4 regions of the Enterococcus sp. AZ170 genome follow, and region 1 is predicted to be linked to each of the others. Evidence: riboswitches for the same ligand, from Rfam matches in the RefSeq annotation. Region 1 holds a riboswitch; each other region holds the start of a gene.
The links. A riboswitch is a leader RNA that binds a small molecule or an ion and turns the genes downstream of it on or off. The one in region 1 is predicted to bind magnesium.
Positions count from the first base shown of each region.

Region 2: linked by a shared signal. The riboswitch ahead of IGJ55_RS06735 (LCP family protein) and the one ahead of mgtA (magnesium-translocating P-type ATPase) in region 1 are both predicted to bind magnesium.
Region 3: linked by a shared signal. The riboswitch ahead of IGJ55_RS12610 (LCP family protein) and the one ahead of mgtA (magnesium-translocating P-type ATPase) in region 1 are both predicted to bind magnesium.
Region 4: linked by a shared signal. The riboswitch ahead of IGJ55_RS09675 (MgtC/SapB family protein) and the one ahead of mgtA (magnesium-translocating P-type ATPase) in region 1 are both predicted to bind magnesium.

Region 1 covers NZ_CP172947.1:1,223,981-1,227,179, forward strand. Annotated here, with positions in the region: gene trxB (thioredoxin-disulfide reductase) at 1-121, shown strand, start outside; M-box (ykoK) riboswitch at 583-751, shown strand; partial or broken gene mgtA (magnesium-translocating P-type ATPase) at 1,239-3,199, shown strand, end outside.
Region 2 covers NZ_CP172947.1:1,396,685-1,399,883, reverse strand. Annotated here, with positions in the region: gene IGJ55_RS06740 (glycoside hydrolase family 3 N-terminal domain-containing protein) at 1-1,130, opposite strand, end outside; M-box (ykoK) riboswitch at 1,494-1,663, shown strand; gene IGJ55_RS06735 (LCP family protein) at 1,922-2,848, shown strand; gene IGJ55_RS06730 (FtsW/RodA/SpoVE family cell cycle protein) at 2,845-3,199, shown strand, end outside.
Region 3 covers NZ_CP172947.1:2,611,402-2,614,600, reverse strand. Annotated here, with positions in the region: gene IGJ55_RS12620 (DUF4809 family protein) at 1-17, shown strand, start outside; gene IGJ55_RS12615 (DUF4303 domain-containing protein) at 199-696, opposite strand; M-box (ykoK) riboswitch at 948-1,117, shown strand; gene IGJ55_RS12610 (LCP family protein) at 1,268-2,182, shown strand; gene IGJ55_RS12605 (FAD-dependent oxidoreductase) at 2,351-3,199, shown strand, end outside.
Region 4 covers NZ_CP172947.1:2,004,768-2,007,966, forward strand. Annotated here, with positions in the region: gene IGJ55_RS09670 (GNAT family N-acetyltransferase) at 195-692, opposite strand; gene IGJ55_RS09675 (MgtC/SapB family protein) at 725-1,390, opposite strand; M-box (ykoK) riboswitch at 1,653-1,823, opposite strand; gene IGJ55_RS09680 (hypothetical protein) at 1,982-2,452, opposite strand; gene dnaI (primosomal protein DnaI) at 2,617-3,199, opposite strand, start outside.

The DNA.
Region 1 (3,199 bases):
TTTTGCTATTGGAGATGTTCGTGAAAAAACATTACGTCAAATCACAACAGCTGTTGGTGAAGGCGGGATCGCTGGCCAACAAGTATATAAATATATTGAAGATATGACAGAAGTTGAATAATTGAAAACAACTATCATTTGATTGCTACTTTATTCTAATTTTTACTGACTAGGATCTAGGTCAAAGCTGTAGTGTTTACCCCTTTAAAAAAAGTGTCAGACGTTCAAGTCATGCCAATTCTTGTAGTGACAGATGAAGGAACTGGAGAAAACTACTCGGTACCGATATAAAGCTATCTATCAGAGCTGATTTTGACATTAAAAGTGAATGAAGCTGAGAATATATTATTTTCAGAGTCCAAACAGATGGCAGATGCTCAGTTTCTTGAGCTTGGTAACGGGTTTACGATCTTGTTGAAAATCTATCCGATGAAGAATTAAAATTAGCAAATTTCTCAAGAATAGAAATCTCTCAAGGAAGAGGAGAGCTTGGCTAGTTAGTAAAAGTGATGTCTTTTTATTTTATGTCTTTTTCTTTTGACAATTGTAACAAGATAAACTATGATAGATAAGGATTCAGAACTGAATAATTGTTAGGTGAGGCTCCTATTTGGACACATGCTGCTGCCGCGAAAGAATCGAGAGACTCTTAGTTGGTTGAACAGGAATGATCGTGAAGGTTATTCATAACGTAGCTGATAAGAAATTATCTACGCCCTTTAGTGCTAAAGCTCAACGATAGAGAAACTTTTATTTAAGTTGCTATTTTACGCACACTCTATTGTTGAGTGTGCGTTTTTGCTGTGAATCACAGCGACTGGCTTCGCCAGAGCTGATGATGAACAGTACTTGGCGACCAAAGGGAGCGAAGTTCCGCAAAAAGAAACAAGCAGGCAGAAGGAAAACAGAAACTAGTAAGCAAAAAGTCTAAGAACAGGAAAACGTACTGGCTTCGCCAGAGCTGATGATGAACAGTACTTGGCGACCAAAGGGAGCGAAGTTCCGCAAAAAGAAACAAGCAGATTGAAAGAAGACAGATGTTAAACAGTAGCAAGAGCAGAACTCAAGAGAACAAGATTCCCGCCTAACAAAAAATCTATCGTTCCAAAATAAACCAAAAGAGAGGAAGAGGCTCATGGAAGACCCCAGTCAGACCAAAAACAAACGAAATGTAGCCTTCATCTTAGAAACGATGGAAATGAAATGATTTTTTCTCTCCTCGATAAGATGAAGTAAAGGAGGAAAAGAAAATGATGAATAAAAAAATGACCGAAATGAAGAAAACAACAAAAGACCAAGAATTAAGAAAATTAGCAATGCTTTCTGAACGTGAATTGATGATGGAACTTCGTACATCAGAAAAAGGGCTATCAGAAGAAGATGCCAAAAATCGTTTAGAAGAATATGGACCAAATGAAGTGTCCGCACAAAAACCAACACCTGCAATTATTATGTTTTTAGAAGCATTCAAAGACCCATTTGTTTATGTCTTAGCTTTATTAATGGTCGTTTCAGCTGTAACCAAAGATTTTGAAGCAGCACTTGTGATGGGAATCATGATTTTAGCTAGTGTTATTATTGCCTTTATTCAAGAGTATCGTTCCCAAAAAGCAAGTCTGAATCTAAAAGAACTCATCGAAAATACAACAGCTGTAACGCGTGCGGGTCAAACAAAAGAAATTCCGATGGACGAAGTTGTACCTGGAGACATTGTAACACTTGCAACAGGTGATATGATTCCAGCGGATGCCGTACTAATATGGACAAAGGATCTCTTTATCAATCAATCTTCTTTGACTGGTGAATCAATGCCAGTCGAAAAATTTGTGGATGCAGGTATTGATAAGAATTCAGAATCAGTTTCTGCTTTAGATATGCAGGATTTGATTTTTATGGGAACGGATGTATTGAGTGGACAAGGTAAAGCAATCATTTTGAAGACTGGACAAAATACATTCTTCGGTGATATTGCTAAAAATGCGACAACACAACGTGGAAAAACATCATTTGATATTGGCTTGACAAAAGTTAGTAAATTTTTACTAAGAATGGTGATGATTCTGTTTCCAATCGTCTTTTTGATCAACGGCATTACAAAAGGTGAATGGGGCGAAGCGTTTTTCTTCGCAATTGCAGTCGCTGTTGGATTAACACCTGAAATGTTGCCAATGATTGTAACGAGTAACCTAGCAAAAGGGGCATTAAGTTTATCCAAACATAAAGTCATTGTGAAAGAGTTGCCTTCTATTCAAAATCTAGGGAGTATGGATATTCTTTGTACGGACAAAACCGGAACGATTACAGAAGACAAAGTTGTTTTGGTTCAACATTTAGATCCGCTAGGACAACTTAATGATCAAGTTCTAGATATGGCTTTTCTAAATTCTCATTATCAAACGGGTTGGAAAAATTTGATGGACATCGCTGTAATCAACTTTTATGAGGAAAATAAGAATCAAAGTCCGTATCATTCCGTGACAAAACTAGATGAAATTCCGTTTGACTTTTCTCGTCGTCGTTTAACGGTGGTGGTCAATGCAGATGGTCATCAATTTATGATCACTAAAGGTGCGGTAGAAGAGATGGAAGCTGTTTGTACACATGCTGAAATCAACGGGGAGATCGTACCGTTAACACCTGAATTACAAAAAAGAATGCGTGAAGTCAATATTCGTATGAATGAACAAGGTATGCGCGCTTTAGCCGTAGCGGTGAAAAAAGACGTGCATAGTGAAGCCATTTATAGTGTGGAAGATGAGCAAGGAATGACGCTGATCGGTTTTATGGGCTTTTTGGACCCAGCGAAAAAATCAGCGATCACGGCAATCAAGTCCTTACACGAACATGGTGTGAATGTAAAAGTTTTAACAGGCGATAATGATATCGTTGCTAAGAAAGTTTGTAGCGATGTAGGAATCGAAGTGTCTCATGTCGTACTTGGTTCTGATATTGATAATATGTCGGATGAACAAATGAAAGACGAAGTCGAAAAAACTAATTTATTTGCTAAATTAAACCCGATGCAAAAGTCTCGAATTATTGAAACACTGCAAGGAAATGGTCACACAGTCGGTTTCATGGGAGATGGAATTAATGATGCACCAGCACTTCGTAAAGCAGATGTAGGAATCTCAGTTGATACAGCAGCTGATATTACGAAAGACGCTAGTTCAATTATTCTGTTGGAAAAAAGTTTGAA
Region 2 (3,199 bases), 170 kb from region 1:
ACAACTCCGTCATACGCATACTTTTTACGCAATAAATCATTGATGATATATTCACTAAATCCATTTCCGACATCTTCGTGATTTTTTTGATCTTGATCATAAGAAATTGTGTAATAAGGCATCACAGCAGAAGCTTTTTTGGTTCCTGCTTCTAGATCAAATGCACCATGAAGAAATGGTTTTAAATGTTCACTAAAATTATTACCAGGATAAACTGCATATTTACCATAACCATAATGACCATCACGACCAGCTTCACCGCTTCCGCCACCAGGCCAGTGCTTGACCATTGCATTGACGCTTTCACTGCCCCAGCCATCCGTTTCATATTCAGTTGTTTGAAAACCATCACAATAAGCTTTAGCCAAATCGGTGACTAATTTGACCCCTTCTCCAAATGTTCCAGAAAAACGCATCCAGCGTGGCTCTGTCGCTAAATCAATTTGCGGAGATAAGGCAGTTGTGATGCCAAGTGCCCTGTATTCTTGACTTGCGACTTCACCAAATTGCTTTACCAAGCCAGGATCGAATGTTGCAGCTAAGCCCAATTGCTCTGGCCATTTTGAAATATCCCCACCAGCACCTGCATTAAATTCTGTATCAGCACTAGTGCTATGTCTTGGATCTGAGCTGACGTTTACTGGAATACCCAAATCTAAACTTTCAGCCATTGCTTGTAAATTATTCGACCACTCAGCAGCAATTTGAGGAGCATCCACCAGAGTTAATAAGACATGACGAATATGATCTTTTTCTAAAAATTCTTTTTGCTGATCCGTTAAATTCGCAATAGATCCGCTATAATGATCTAGCGATTTTCCGTCATACGTTCCTGAGAACATTTCCACAAAATGATTCTGACTTTTAGAAACCGTTTGATGCCTACTATACAACATTAATCCAGCAATCTGATCGATCGTCAATTTTGCAGTTAAATCTTCAATTCTCTCCTCAAGCGGCAAGCGCCAATCTTCATAAGGATCTAAAAGTCCATTCTTATTTAAATCTTTAAAAGCAAAACCATCTTCTTCTATCAAAGTAACACCTGAAGCCGTTGAATAACCCAGAGTTGCACCATTTTCATTCTCGACCAGTATCCAATTTCCTTGAGAAGTCTTTTTGTAGCCCATTTATTTTTCCCCATTTCATTATGCCGTAAACGCATTCTTTCACTTCTTTCTATCTTACAATAAATGTTAACCCGATGCGATGTCTATTTGGGATTTTATTTGCTTCTGTTTTACAAACGTGTGTATTTTGTCTGTATATGTTTAAGAAAATGTAAAGAAATGACCATTAAACTTTTCCAAATCAAAATCATATAAAAGTAGAACCTTATCAGATAAGTGAAAACCGTGCCCTTAATGGTTAAAGTGCTATTTTAGCTTAGATAAAATAACACCTGTCAGCATATTTCACAACGTTTTATTATAAAAAATTTAATATTCACTTTATTGACTTTAGTCAAGATCTTCACTATATTTAAGGCGATCTGAATAACTTGTTAGGTGAGGCTCCTATGAAAACACAGGCTACTGCTCAAAAATGTCGAAAGACAGGCATGGGTAGGACAGGAATTGTCGAATTAAGGCTTTTCACAAAGTAGCTAAAAGCTCAGCTTTTTACGTTTCATAGTGCTAAAACTCAACGATGAGAATGATGAAAAGCTCTATTTGTGCTGCAATCAATCCACCTTCGCTGAGTTAGTTAAGCGAAGGTTTTTTGTTTTAATAAATAAGGTATTTCTCAGCTTTTTAATTAGCAGGAGGTGAATAAGCAGAGATATCAACGTTTTTTTGATATAAAGCTGTTAATACCTTTTATATGTAGCACAACTATCTTTTTATACCGACATCTAAGTCGATTTCCTAATGCACACTTTATTTGATGATCAATTAAAATGATTAGCGAGGAATAAAAAATGAAACTAGTGAACAAAATCGTAATTTGTACGCTGCTTTGTATTGTTCTCCTTTTTGCAGCAATCGGCAGTTACACTGTAATCAGCTTCCATAATGGAAAAAAAGCAGCACAATCTCAAGTAAATCCTACGAAAAACAAAGATTTTTCCGGTGATCAACAAACAAATATGAAAGAAATCACCATTATGCTGATTGGTGATGATGGTCGTGAAGATGATGAAGATGGCGGTCGAGCAGATACGCTGATGGTCGCTCATTATAATAGCGAGACCAAACAACCAAAACTTGTTTCGATCATGAGGGATTCTTATGTCAAAATCCCAGAATATGGTTTAGAGAAAATCAATGCCGCTTATGCGTTTGGTGGAGCAGAGTTAACTAGAAAAGTCCTTAACGATTCTTTCGGCTTACCGATCAATTATTACATTTCAGCCGACTTTAATAATTTTATCCGTTTGATCAATGAGCTTTATCCTAAAGGAATCGAAATTGATGCAGAAAAAGATATTAATTTAGACAATGTTGATATCAAAAAAGGTATCCAAGTCATGGATGGTAATACGTTGTTACAGTATGCTCGTTTTAGAATGGATGAAGAAGGAGATTTTGGTCGAGTGAGGAGGCAGCAGCAAGTGATGGATGCATTAGCAAAGCAGTCTAAAAATGCCGTTTCGTTCTTACAATTACCTAAAATTGCTGGTGAAGCTGTTGGCTACTTGGATACAAACATTCCAGCAGATGTCCTTGTCGATTTAGCAAAAGATTTTCTAACTGGTAAAGTCAAAAATCTAGAGACCCTTTCCATCCCAGTCTCAGGTAGCTGGGCGTTTAATGATTATACCGAAGCTGGCAGTGTCTTGGAAATTGACGAGGAACAAAATCAACTTGCCATTCACGATTTTTTGAATGATGGAGCAAAAAGATGAAACGGCTTAGCAGACCATCCAAACTACAGTATCTAGATTTTTATATTTTGCTTCCGTATCTGATTCTTTGTATCATCGGCATTTTAATGGTTTACAGTTCTAGCTCTTATCACTTGTTAGACAGTGAGTTAGGCACTGCTAGTAAAGCCATCAAGCAAACCATGTATTTCCTTTTTAGTTTACTTTGCATGAGTATTGTTTATCGGATTCACTTAAATGTACTGCGCAAACCTAAACTATTATTCATGTTACTTTTTCTCACCTTTCTTTCAATCGCTGCTTTGCCATTGATTGGAACTACTGTAGGTGGAGCAAAACGGTGGATCAATTTAGGTGTCCTTTTATTTCAAC
Region 3 (3,199 bases), 1.4 Mb from region 1:
TAATGCTTTGTTTTTAGAAGAGGTTTAGTATAGTAAGAGCAAATATTGTTTAGATAAAGAGAGTTACAAATGTCGGCTTACGTTAAAGAGAGCGAGCAGAAACAAGAATTTTCTTATCTTTGAGCGCTAAAACGCCTCTTCCTAAAGTAGGCATTTTTGAAAAGAGCCCAAGAATAAAATCTGCTGCTCGCTTTTTGATCAATTTAATTGGAAATAGTCAGATGTTGTTAATTTTTCAAAGCGTTCTTGCGAGTCAGCTGCTTCTTCATCATGATCGTAAACTAATACTTTAAAATCAGCTGCTTTAGGAATACGTTCAAAGGTGTCGCTATCAACTAGCAAAATGAGTTGTTGACTAATCCATTCAAGAACCATTTCAATGGCTTGTGGATCTTCCACCCAATCATCGAATAGGTGAAGAGAAGCAAATTGTTGGTCTTCATCCCAATCCTTTGCATTATATTTCATCTCTTGTAATTGTTGGTCAGTGTATCCTTTAGTTGCATAATAGTCAGTTGTGTCTTGCCAAAGCTCAACAGTATTAAGGTATACGTTGATTTCGCCTTCTTCATGAATATTACAAACTAAGGCAAATGCATAGTAGGTTTCATCAGAATGATCGAGTAAAAAGTTATCGATACTATCTGTTAAAAAATTAAAAAAGAATGCTTGTTGTTTTTCTAAAAAATTTTCCATGGTATCCTCCAAGTATCTGTCTTTTAAACATTGAAACAGATAACGCAAAGAATGTCTATCTAAAATTTGAATTTAAAGAGGATAAACGAATTTTTAAGAAAGGGTAAAGATTACTCTTAAAAAAAATTTATTCTTCTAGCCCCCAGCTACGTTGTAGCAATGATAACGGGGTAGCGGACTTATTATCCTAAAGGTTTCAGGTAGAATTTAATTTGACTTTGTGATTGGATACGCTTATAGTTTAAAATGAATTAAATACTTGTTAGGTGAGGCTCCTATATAAACACAGGCTACTGCTCAGAAATGTCGAAAGACTGGCACGGGTAGGACAAAATTCGTCGAATTAAGGCGTGTTTCAAAGTAGCTAAAAGCAATGCTTTTTACGTTATATAGTGCTAAAACTCCACGAAGAGATGATCTAGGTAATTTGTCGATACATGTTGTTTGTCATGTGTTTAAGAGACTGTAATCTAATCCCTTCGCTGAGTTTTCTTGGTGAAGTTTTTTTCTTTTAGTCAAGAAAATAGTTGAGCTAGCCCATCTAACGCTGATGTCTAGAAAGGAATGTACAATGAAAAAATCTGTAAAAATAATGATCATTAGCTTGCTATCGGTTTTGCTAATCGTTGTGAGTGCAGGCTGTTATGCAGCAGTATCATTTCAAACAGCCAAAGAAGAGAGTGAAGCAAAACTACCTACTAAAAACCAAAATTTTACTGGTGACGAACAAACAAGTGATAAGGAATTAACCGTGATGATCGTTGGGAATGATTCTAGAGATGATGATGAAGATCAAGGTCGTTCGGATACCTTGATGGTCGCACATTATGATGGAAAAACGAAGCAACCCAAATTGATTTCAATCATGAGAGATAGCTATGTAACATTTCCCGATGGTGGACAAGACAAGATCAATGCAGCTTATGCATATGGCGGGGCTCAAATGACCAAGGATGTACTAAAAAATAATTTTGATTTACCAATCAATTATTATGTGGTCATGGATTTTAAAGAGTTCAGTGATATTATTGATGAGCTTTATCCTAAGGGTGTCACGATCGAAGCTGAAAAAGATATCAATTTAGATGGTGTGGATATTTTTAAAGGTGAGCAAACATTACATGGTAATAGTTTATTGCAGTATGCGCGTTTTAGGATGGATGAAGAAGGCGATTTCGGCCGTATCAGACGTCAGCAGCAAGTGATGGATGCGCTAGTTGAACAATCAAAGGATTTGATTCCGATTTGGGAATTGCCTCAAGTAGCAGGGAAAATGGTTGGGAAAATCGATACGAATGTACCGACCAGCCTTTTGATCGATTTAGCAAAAGATTTTTTAACTGGCAAGGTTAAACCTTTAAAATCATTATCCGTTCCAGTCGAAGGATCATGGCAATTTAACGATTATACAGATTCTGGCAGCGTGATCGAGTTAGATGAACAGCAAAATGCTGAAGCGATCAAAGCGTTTATGAAAGACAATTAACACATAGCTGGAAAATTAAAATGACCTGTTGACTCTGGAGTAGAATAGAGCAAACAGGTCATTTTTTATTAAAAAATCAACACAAATCAGCGTATGTCTATACGTTTAGGTCAAGCGTATGCTATCCTTTAAGAAAACGTTTTACTTATACAGAAAGAAGGTCTTATTGTGAAAATCGTCATCATTGGGGCTTCTTTTGCAGGAGTGTCGGCCGCTGTGGCAATCAGAAAAAAACACCCTGCAGCTGAAATTCATTTAATTGAAAAGCAAGCAACGATTGGCTATCTACCTGGCGGCATCAATCTTTATTTTAATGAAACGATCGATCCTATTGAAAAAGCGCAATTTATTTCGGAGCAACAACTAGAAGAATGGGGCATTTCTTTACTACTAAGTGCAAAAGTAATTAGCATAGATTCAAAACAACATATTGTTAAATACATGGAAAAAGAAAAAGAATGTGTGATGTCGTTCGATAAATTAATTTTAGCAACAGGTTCTAGTCAATGGGCTCAGAATATTCCGGGGAGTGATTCGGAGAAAGTGTTAAAATATAAATTTTTATCTGGTGTGTTAAAGGCGATTGAGCAATTACAAAACAGTGATAAAGTAGCCGTAATCGGTGGGGGACAAATTGGCGGAGAAGCGGCAGATACGCTTTTAAAGATGGGTAAAGCAGTTCATCTTTTTGAGCGTATGGATTACTTATTGTTTAAATATTTTGATGAAGAAATGATTAGACCGGTCCAAGAAGAAATGACCAACCGCGGTGTCGTGTTTCATTTCGATGAAACTGTTGCAAAGATAACAGATGGAGATGAGGGGCTTATGATCGAAACCAAAAAATCCCAGTTGTTATGTGATAGTGCAATTTTTGCCATGAATGTGCGCCCAGACTTAGCTTATTTGGATGGTCAGATTAAAATGCATACGGATCAGACAGTTTTTGTGGATGAGTACTTACAAACTTCTCATGTGGATATTTTTGCAATAGGCGACTGCATTCAGGTACCTTAT
Region 4 (3,199 bases), 780 kb from region 1:
TAGATGATCGCATAGCGATTTAAGTTATCTCAATGCTCAGATATTCAATCTTTTAAGAATCGGACCAATGGAAAAAGAGGTATGCTTATCGGAGTAAGTTTCTGAACTGCCCTAGAAACAAATAGACAATAATAAACTTATCTTCTTTAAAAACAGGGTTCTTTTTACAAAGGTCCTTGATCATCTGACTACTGTCATCCATTTGTTTCCATCTCCTTTAGCGTTATATATCTAATAAATTTAAATAATTCGATTTTCTTATTAGTGTAGATTCTTTTCTCAAATGTTTTTAAGACGACATTTCCGTCATTATAGGCTTGTCCTATACTTTGATATCCAAAATGTTCATAAAAACCCCAAGCCTGCATACGCCCGTTTAGAATTATGATTTGGCACCCCATAAGTTCTGCTACTTTTTCAGCAAATTCAAGTAATTTTTTTCCAATACCAAAGCCTTGATGCACTTCATTAATAGCTACTTGTTTGATTTGCCCTATTGTTCTACTCTTTTTTGAAAGAATTAATGTTCCCACAACATTTCCTTCGATCATAGCTGTCATATGAATATCTTTTTCTTCGTTCAAAGGCAACTCTTTGATCCATTCTTTACCAGCACTAGACTTAAGCAATTCGTTTCTTAATTGGACTCCTGCCCAATAGGCTTCACTATTCCAATTGATAATTTTAACCATCACTGTTTTACCATCTTGATTCCTCCGTTCTTTTAGTTAGTCATTTGATTGATTTCTATAACTTCTGAAAGCTGAGACAACTCAGAAATAATCGTATTGATTGCTAGACTACCATTTCTTGTAGCCTCAATTTCCAAAAACAACCGGACTTTTTTTCCAGCTAAATCTGTACAAGAAAATTTAGTGAATGTTAGACAGTACTTATCTAACAACTGGATAATCTCAGTTCTAAGCATGACTTCACTGCTGTTACTAGCAATAACAGAAAGATAATGAATTGTCTCTGTTTGATCGTCTTCTCTTTGAACTGTATAATCATCTATTTTGAAAGATAAATTTCTCAACAGGATGTTCACTAACATTAAGATAACAGCACAAACTACGCCTTCTGTTACAAATCCAGCACCAATCATACTGCCCACAGCTGCTGAACACCATAATGTTGCTGCGGTATTGATGCCAGTTACGCTAAATCCTTCTCGTAAAATCACTCCCCCGGCAAGAAACCCAATACCACTGACGACTTGAGCCGCAATTCGTGTTGGACTATTGTCATCTTGAATCAGCGATGATAGCGAAACGAACTGACATGAACCAAACGTTACCAAAGTCATCGTTCTCATACCAGCCAACTTTTTTCGCCATTGTCTTTCCGCACCGATGATCATTCCTGCAAAGATACTCGCAACAATATTAATTAAAAATGCATAGGCTTTCTCCTTTCTTCGGTTTGTTTGTTTTCAGCTCGTTACGTCCCTCTCTTCGATCGACAAGTACTGTTCAACATCTGCTCTGCTAATGGCAATCGTTGGGTTTCAGTACGTCGGGCACTTCTCTCTCTTCGATCGACAAGTACTGTTCAACATCTGCTCTGCCAATGGCAATCGCAGTGTTTCACAGCAAAAAACCTTCCGCCAAAAACTCAGCGGAAGGTCATAAATAGGCGTACAAAAAAAAGCCTGCATGATCTAATCGTTGAGTTTTGGCACTATACAACGTAAAAAGCAGAGCTTTTAGCTACCTTATGAAAAGCCTTGTAATCGACAATCCCTGTTCTACCCATTGGCATCTCTCGATGTTTTTGGGCAGTAGCCTATGTTTGTATAGGAGCCTCACCTAACAAATCTATTTAGTTGTCTTACAGAAAGAACTATACCACCATCACAAAACAAATGTCAATGTTTTTTCGTTTATTTTTTGAATAAGCAATGATCGTTTCACTACAAAATCAAAAAATCACTGTCAAAAAATACTTGAATAGTGCGTTTTTAACAGTGATTTTTGATAGATTAATTTTTTTCAACTTTGACTACTGAATTACCAACTACTTGAGGTGGGATCGACATTGTCATGGCAGGTAAACCAACTAAGGTAAATTGAATTTTATCTCCCTTTTTCAAATCATTTTCAGTAATACCATCTGCCAATTGTTCATCTGATACATTTAAGATTACGCCATCATTTTTCATCATACCGATTATTTTTTCTGGATCTTCAATTACTTCAACTTCATTTAAAACCAAACGTAGAGATTTGTCTACCGTCTCGTTTCTCCTAGCATCTTCCATTAAAGTGGCTATAAATACTGATTTTGCTTGTTCTTGTTCCACGTTATGAGATGTTTCATCTGTCACTTGATTTTGTTTACTACTCATAGATGTTTCTTCACTTCCTTTTGCAGAATCATGGTTATTTTTCGTACATGCTCCTAAAGAAATCAATGTAATGATAGTTAGCACTGCTAATGTGATTTTTTTCATAGGATATCCCTCCATTATTGATATCTAATTATAAGCTATATTTTTGATTCCAGTCTAATATCATCCTTAGTTCTCTTAAAAAATAAAAAATGATTGAGACAGAACTCTTCGAGTTACATCTCAACCACATGGCTTCCATAAAAGCTGTAGTAGTCTGACCACCTTTAACCATTTCTCCGGTCATTGCCTGACATCGTAATTTCTTGTGCTAAATAACGAATCCGCTCCATGATTCGACGAGCCTTCAACGGCTCTTGTTCCCCACGCTGAGTCACGGTCAAGTGCTTTTCTAAATCCTTTAAATTTAGATTCGATGAAAAAAAAGTCACTAATTGTTCTTGCATCCGATATTGTAAAATCACACTAAGCACATCATCTCGAATCCAAGACGTCATTGATTCCGCACCTAAATCATCAATCATCAAAACAGGGGACTTTTTAACGGCATCCAATTTTGGGCCTACCATATCTTTGCCGATTGCTTGTTTCATTTCGACAGTAAAGGTTGGAAAATGAACAATCGTTGTAACGAATCCCCGTTCAGCTAAGCTGTTGGCAATTGCACCTAGTAGAAAAGATTTCCCTACACCAAATGTCCCTTGTAAATAAAGTCCTTTATGAAATTCTTTTGGATTAGAAGTGTAATCATTTAGAAATTTCATTGTTTCGGCCATCGCTTGAGCACGACCTTGAGATGCTGTATCAAATCTACTTAGGTTCGCTTCTCGCACATCCTTTGGCATATCC